One region of the Rhodoplanes sp. SY1 genome, then DNA from elsewhere that is predicted to be linked to it. Evidence: predicted binding sites of a transcription regulator. Region 1 holds the regulator's gene; the other holds the start of a gene.
The links. Region 1 encodes PhoB, which activates phosphate uptake and scavenging genes when phosphate is short. Its sites were predicted from a motif close to TGTCATNNANCTGTCAT; they were not measured.
Positions count from the first base shown of each region.

Region 2: a site for PhoB is predicted at 2,112-2,128, ahead of ugpB (sn-glycerol-3-phosphate ABC transporter substrate-binding protein UgpB). Genes of this name have one in related genera too.

Region 1 is NZ_JBEOMB010000100.1:54,504-57,908, forward strand. Features, by position in the region: gene pstB (phosphate ABC transporter ATP-binding protein PstB) at 1-649, shown strand, start outside; gene phoU (phosphate signaling complex protein PhoU) at 709-1,422, shown strand; gene phoB (phosphate regulon transcriptional regulator PhoB) at 1,479-2,183, shown strand; gene ABTU92_RS22230 (GcrA family cell cycle regulator) at 2,460-2,960, opposite strand; gene ABTU92_RS22235 (aspartate aminotransferase family protein) at 3,324-3,405, shown strand, end outside.
Region 2 is NZ_JBEOMB010000063.1:9,528-12,932, reverse strand. Features, by position in the region: gene mtnA (S-methyl-5-thioribose-1-phosphate isomerase) at 1-473, shown strand, start outside; gene ugpB (sn-glycerol-3-phosphate ABC transporter substrate-binding protein UgpB) at 624-1,997, opposite strand; gene ABTU92_RS17400 (TRAP transporter substrate-binding protein) at 2,281-3,204, shown strand; partial or broken gene ABTU92_RS17395 (ATP-binding protein) at 3,243-3,405, shown strand, end outside.

The sequences.
Region 1 (3,405 bases):
CCCCTCCGGCTGCGGCAAGTCGACCTTCCTGCGCTGCCTCAACCGGATGAACGACACCATCGTGGGCTGCCGGGTGACCGGCAAGATCACCATGGACGACCGCGACATCTACGACCCGCAGCTCGACGTCGTGCAGCTGCGCGCCCGCGTCGGAATGGTGTTCCAGAAGCCGAACCCGTTCCCCAAGTCGATCTTCGAGAACGTCGCCTACGGGCCGCGCATTCACGGGCTCGCCCGCAACAAGGCCGAGCTCGAGGAGATCGTGGTGACCAGCCTCAAGCGGGCCGGCCTGTTCGAGGAGGTGAAGGACCGGCTCGGCGATTCCGGCACCAGCCTGTCGGGCGGCCAGCAGCAGCGGCTCTGCATCGCCCGCGCCATCGCGGTGAGCCCGGAGGTCATCCTGATGGACGAGCCGTGCTCGGCCCTCGATCCGATCGCCACCGCGAAGATCGAGGAGCTGATGGACGAGCTGCGCGAGAACTACACGATCGTCATCGTCACCCACTCGATGCAGCAGGCGGCCCGGGTGTCGCAGCGCACCGCCTTCTTCCATCTCGGCGTGCTGGTCGAGATCGGCGTCACCAGCGACATCTTCACCACGCCGAAGGACCGGCGGACCCAGGACTACATCACGGGTCGCTTCGGGTGACCGCCGTGGCGGCGGACGAAGACGACGACCGAGAAACCGACGTTCCGGAGAATCCCCCGATGGGCGAACATACCCACAAGGCCTTCGACACCGACCTGCAGGATCTCGCCCGCATGGTCGCCGAGATGGGCGGCATGGCGGAGCAGCAGATCTCCGACGCCACCGAGGCGCTCGACCGCCGCGATCTCGCGGCCGCCCAGCTCGTGGTCGCCGCCGACTCGCGCATCGACGCGCTGCAGCGCGAGATCGAGGCCAAGGCGGTGCTCACCATCACGCGCCGCCAGCCGATGGCGGTCGACCTGCGCGACATCGTCGCGGCGATGCGCATCTCCAACGATCTCGAGCGGATCGGCGACCTCGCCAAGAACATCGCCAAGCGGGTCGTCGTGCTCGATCACGAGTTCCGCGCCCAGCAGGTGATGCGCGGCGTCCAGCACATGACCGAGCTGGTGCTGTCGCAGATCAAGGACGTGCTCGACGCCTACGCGCGGCGCGACCTGCAGAAGGCGGTCGCCGTGTGGCGGGCCGACGAGGAGATCGACGCCGTCAACAACTCGCTGTTCCGCGAGCTCCTCACCTACATGATGGAGGATCCGCGCAACATCGGCATCTGCATCCACCTCCTGTTCTGCGCCAAGAACATCGAGCGGATGGGCGATCACGCCACCAACATCGCCGAGTCGGTCTACTACATGATCGAGGGCAAGTCGCTCCTCGACGAGCGCCCGAAGAGCGACACGACGTCGAGCACCGTGGTTCCGTTCGACGCCTGACGGACACGCGCCTCCGCCGCCGGGCGACCGCTATTCCCGAGAGGACCTTGAAGCCGATGGCCGCGCGCATTCTGATCGTCGAGGACGAGGAGCCGCTGACGCTGCTCCTGCGCTACAATCTCGAGGCCGAGGGCTACGCGGTCGACGCCGCCGGCCGCGGCGACGACGCCGATCTCCGTCTCAAGGAGAGCCCCCCGGATCTCGCCATCGTCGACTGGATGCTGCCCGGCCTGTCCGGCATCGAGCTGATCAGGCGGTTGCGCGCCCGCACCGAGACGCAGCAGCTCCCGGTGATCATGCTCACGGCGCGCGGCGAGGAGGGCGAGCGGGTGCGCGGCCTCGCCACCGGCGCCGACGACTACATCGTCAAGCCGTTCTCGGTGCCGGAGCTGCTCGCCCGCATCCGCGCGCTGCTCCGCCGCACCAAGCCGGAGCGGGTCGCGTCGGTGCTGACCGCCGGCGACATCGAGCTCAACCGCGACAAGAAGCGGGTGGCGCGGGCGGGGCGTGACGTGCCGCTCGGCCCGACCGAGTTCCGTCTGCTCGAGTTCCTGATGGAGAACCCGGGCCGCGTTTTTTCACGCGAGCAGCTTCTCGATCGGGTGTGGGGCCGCGACGTCTATATCGACGAGCGCACCGTCGACGTGCATGTCGGCCGGCTGCGCAAGGCGCTCAATCGCGGCCAGCGTTCCGACCCGATCCGCACCGTGCGGGGCGCCGGCTACGCCCTCAACGACCGCTACGGCGGCGCCGAGGCGTGACGCCCAGGGCGTGATACCTGCGACGTGATACCTGCGGCGTGACACCGCGAGCGGCGGCGCGAGCCGCCGCAGCTCACCGGCTCGAATGCCTCGCGGGGCACTCGCGAACGGCGTGCGCCCCCGACATCGCGCGGAATGCATCGGCGACATGGCCGGACTGCGGGGCCGCAGGCCGCCGCGCGATCCCGCAACGACGTCATCCGGCGCACACCGTCTCGTCGTCCGGCGCAGGGCGTTTCGGCGGCCGGCTGGGCCGGACGCCGTTCTCGTCGCGGATCAGATCCGCCCGAGGCGCTTGTCGCGGCGCCGGTCGACCGGCTGATAGGCGATCCGCGCGTGGTAGCCGCAATAGGGCAGCCCCTCGCTGGTCCGGCCGCCGCAGAAGAAGAAGTCGGTCGAGCCGGGATCGCCGACCGGCCAGCGGCACTTGCCCTCGCCGAGCTCGAGCAGCGTGCAGCGCTGGCCCATCGGCACCACATTGGCGACCGCCTCGACCTCCTGCTCGTACTCGACCTCGTAGACGGGGGCGCGCGCCAGCGCCGTGTTGCCGCGCATCGCCGGCCGCGCGACGCGCAGCACCGGCGCCGCCGCGCGCGGCTTCCTGGCCCGCGGCACCGCCGCCGCGGGACTCTTGGCGCGCCCGGACAGGCCCAGCCGGTGAACCTTACCGATCACCGCATTGCGTGTGATTCCACCGAGCTCGACGGCGATCTGGCTCGCTGAGAGACCGTCGTTCCAAAGCTTCTTGAGAAGTTCCACGCGCTCGTCGGTCCACATGTGTTCCTCTTCGCCCCGTGGCGCGAGATCACTCTCGTCGAATCCGTCATCGCCGCGCGGCGGTGCCTCTCCACCGGCGGGTACGCAGGAACAGACGTGAAACTTAGAGAGCAGTCCGCCGCACGAGATGTCGTATGATAGCGAAGAAAACGCTACAATATCGCGCGAGTCCCCCGCAAGAGTCCCCAGTATTGCATCCACAATTCATGGCCCTTTCGAGTCCGTACGTGCGATGACGGATGCGGCGCGTCCGGTTGACACCGGGCGGCCCGGACCTAAAATGTACCGTCCGTGCCGCCCCCGAGGCGGCACGATTCATTTCGTGGGCCGCTCGATTCACGAGTCGCCATAAGAAGTTCGGCCATGTCGCATCTGCTGCCGACCTACGCGCGCGCTGACCTCGCCTTCGAGCGAGGCGAGGGCGCGTGGCTCGTCTCCACCACGG
Region 2 (3,405 bases), on a different contig from region 1:
AGCTGACCCATCACGGCGTGCCCTGCACCCTGGTCGCCGACAATGCCGGCGGCCACCTGATGCAGCACGGCCAGGTCGACATGGTGATCGTCGGCACCGACCGGGTGACGGCGCAGGGCGACGTCTGCAACAAGATCGGCACCTACCTGAAGGCGCTGGCGGCGCACGACAACGGTGTGCCGTTCTTTGTCGCGCTCCCCTCGCCCACCATCGACTTCGCCGTGTCGGACGGCGTGAAGGAGATCCCGATCGAGGAGCGCGGCGAGGAGGAGGTCACCCTGATGGCCGGCAAGACGGCCGACGGGCGCTTCGAGACGGTGCGAATCGCGCCGGACGGGGTGCGCGCCTCGAACTACGGCTTCGATGTCACCCCGGCGCGCCTGGTCACCGGCCTGATCACCGAGCGCGGCGTGATCGCGCCGACCCGCGAGGCGCTCGCCGCGGCGTTCCCGGAACGGGCGGGCGGGGCGTGAGGCCGCGTGCCCCGGACGCGGTGCAGCGCGCAGCGGTGCACCGCAGAGCCGGGGCCCAGGGGGGCGCAAAGTTGGGTCCCGGTTCTGCGGCGCATCACGCCGCGTCGCGGCGTCCTGCACCGCGCCCGGGACACGAGGCCGTGCCTCGCCTCACCGGCTGGCGCGGTCGAACTGGGCCAGCAGCTCGTTGCCGCGGCGGACCGCCGTCTCGAGCGCCGCGGCGGCCGTCTTCTTGCCGGCGAAGGCCGCCTCCAGCTCCTCCTCGATGACGTCGCGCACCAGGATGAAGGAGCCGAGCCGCAGGCCGCGCGAGTTGTCGGTCGGCGGGTTCAGGGTCAGCTCCTCGATGGCGATGGCGGCGCCCGGGTTGCGGTCGTAGAAGCCCTCCGCCCGCGCGTGCTCCCAGGCCGCCCGCGTCACCGGCAGGTAGCCGGTCGCCTGGTGCCAGCGCGACTGCACCTCGGGCCGCGCCAGATAGGCGAAGAAGCGCGCCGCGCCGCGATACTCGGCGGCCGGGCGGCCGCGCAGCACCCACAGGCTGGCGCCGCCGATCATGGTGTTGCGCGGGGCGCCCGGCACGTCCGGCCAGTAGGGCAGCATGCCGTAGCCGACCTCGAACCTGGCCCGCGCCCGGATGTCGGCGGCGAGCGCCGAGGAGCCGATGAAGATGCCGCACTGGCCGGTGTGCAGCATCGGCTCGGCGGCGGTGCCACGCCCGCCATAGGCGTACACGCCGTTCTTCTGCCAGGCGGCGAGCGCCGCGACGTGGCGGGTCAGCACCGGATTGGCGAGCATCAGCTCGGCCCCCGGCCCGGCGAGGCCGTTGGCGCGCGTGGCGATCGGAACATCGTGAAAGGCCGAGAAATTCTCGATGTTCACCCACGACGGCCAGTGCGTCGAGAAGCCGCACGTGACGCCGGCGAGGCGGAGCCGCCGGGCGACCTCCTCGACCTGCGGCCAGGTCTTCGGCGGCGTCTTGTCGTCGAGCCCGGCGGCGCGGAACAGGTCGCGGTTGAAGTAGAGGATCGGGGTCGAGGCGTTGAACGGGTAGGACAAGAGGTTGCCGGCCGGATCCCGGTAGAAGCCGGCGATCGGCGGCAGGAAGGCGGTCGCGTCGAACGGCTCGCCCATGTCCCGCATCAGCTCGAAGAGCGGATACACGGCCCCGCGGGCGGCCATCATGGTGGCGGTGCCGATCTCGTTGACCTGGACGATCGCCGGGTGGTTCTTGGTGCGCACCGCGAAGATCGCCGCCGCCACGGTCTCGGTGTAGCTGCCCTTGAACACCGGCACGACCCGGACCGCGTCCTGGCCGGCGTTGAAGCCCTCGACGATGCGCTCGATCTGGCGGCCGAGCTCGCCCGCCATGGCGTGCCAGAACTGGACCTCGGTCGTCGCGGCGCGGACCGGCCGGGACGCGCCGGCGACGCCGAGAGTCGCCCCGGCCCCGATCCCGGCCAGCACCCGACGGCGGCTCGGACCCGGCGCGGACCCGTTCGGCGCGGGCGGTATCGACTCCGGCATCGAAAGCACACCCCTGTTCGCGATGAGAGACGCGTCGGCGACGATCCGGGCCGCGCGAGGATGGTCATCCGACCATGGTTTCGCTAAAATTTCGAGCTTTCACGACAACGAGCCTCGACGGTCCGACGACAATTTCCGACGACAAGGCGGTGCAATTTTGTCGCCAGCAGGGATCTTTCGCACCTTGGCTCCGCGCCTCGCCGGCCGGTTTCGCTGCGGGCGTGGCGCGACGGCGTGCCGCGCGCTGTGGGCTGCCGCGACGGCGCTTCTTCTCGCCGCACTGATGACGCCACCCGCGATCGCGCGAGAATTCCGGGTCGCCGACACGCAGGTCGAGGACTATCCGACGGTCCAGGCCGTGCTCCACATGAGCCGGCTGATCGAGGAGCAGACCGGCGGGCGCCACCGCCTGCGGGTGTTCCATTCCCGCCAGCTCGGCGAGGAGCAGGACACCATCGAGCAGACCCGCGCCGGCGCCATCGATCTCAACCGCACCAACGTGGCGCCGATCGGCGCCATCGTGCCGGTCGCCGACGTGCTCGCGATGCCGTTCCTGTTCCGCTCGAAGGCGCATCTGCACAGCGTGCTCGACGGGCCGATCGGCGACGAGATCCTCAAGAGCTTCGAGGCCTACGGCTTTGTCGGCCTGACCTTCTACGATTCGGGCGCCCGCTCGCTCTACACGCGCGACCGCCCGGTGCGCGACATCGCCGACCTGAAGGGCCTGCGCATCCGGGTGCAGCAGTCCGCGCTGATGACCGCGATGATCCGGGCGCTCGGCGCCACCGCCGTGCAGCTTCCCTACGGGCAGGTCGAGACCGGCCTCTCCACCGGCCTGATCGACGGGGCCGAGAACAACTGGCCGTCCTACGTCACCACCGGCCACTACAAGCTCGCGCCCAACTACACGCTCACCGAGCACACCATGAGCCCGGAGGTTCTGGTGATGTCGCTGCGCGCCTGGCAGAGCCTCTCGGCCGACGACCAGGCGATCTTCCGCAGCGCCGCCCGCGCCTCCAACCGGGTGATGCGCGAGCAGTGGAACGCGCTCGAGGAGCGCTCCCGCACCCAGGCGCGCGCCGCCGGGACGACGATCGTCTCCGATTTCGACCGGCGTCCCTTCGTCGACGCGATGGCGCAGGTCTATGCCGGCGTCGGCGACCCGAACCTGCAGCGGCTGATCGCCCGCATCCGGGAAAGCGAGTGACCGTGGCGTCGCCTCCGACGGTGCAGGACGGCGCGGCGATCGACGCCGTCGCGCTGCCGCCGAAACCGGCGGAGCGCCGCCGCCTCGATCTCGTGCGGCTCGTCCGCGCCATCCCGATCCGCTGGCGCATCCTGTCGATCGCGGTGCTCAACACCGGCGTCGTGATCGTGCTGGCCGGTCTGATCTGGAACGGCGCGATGG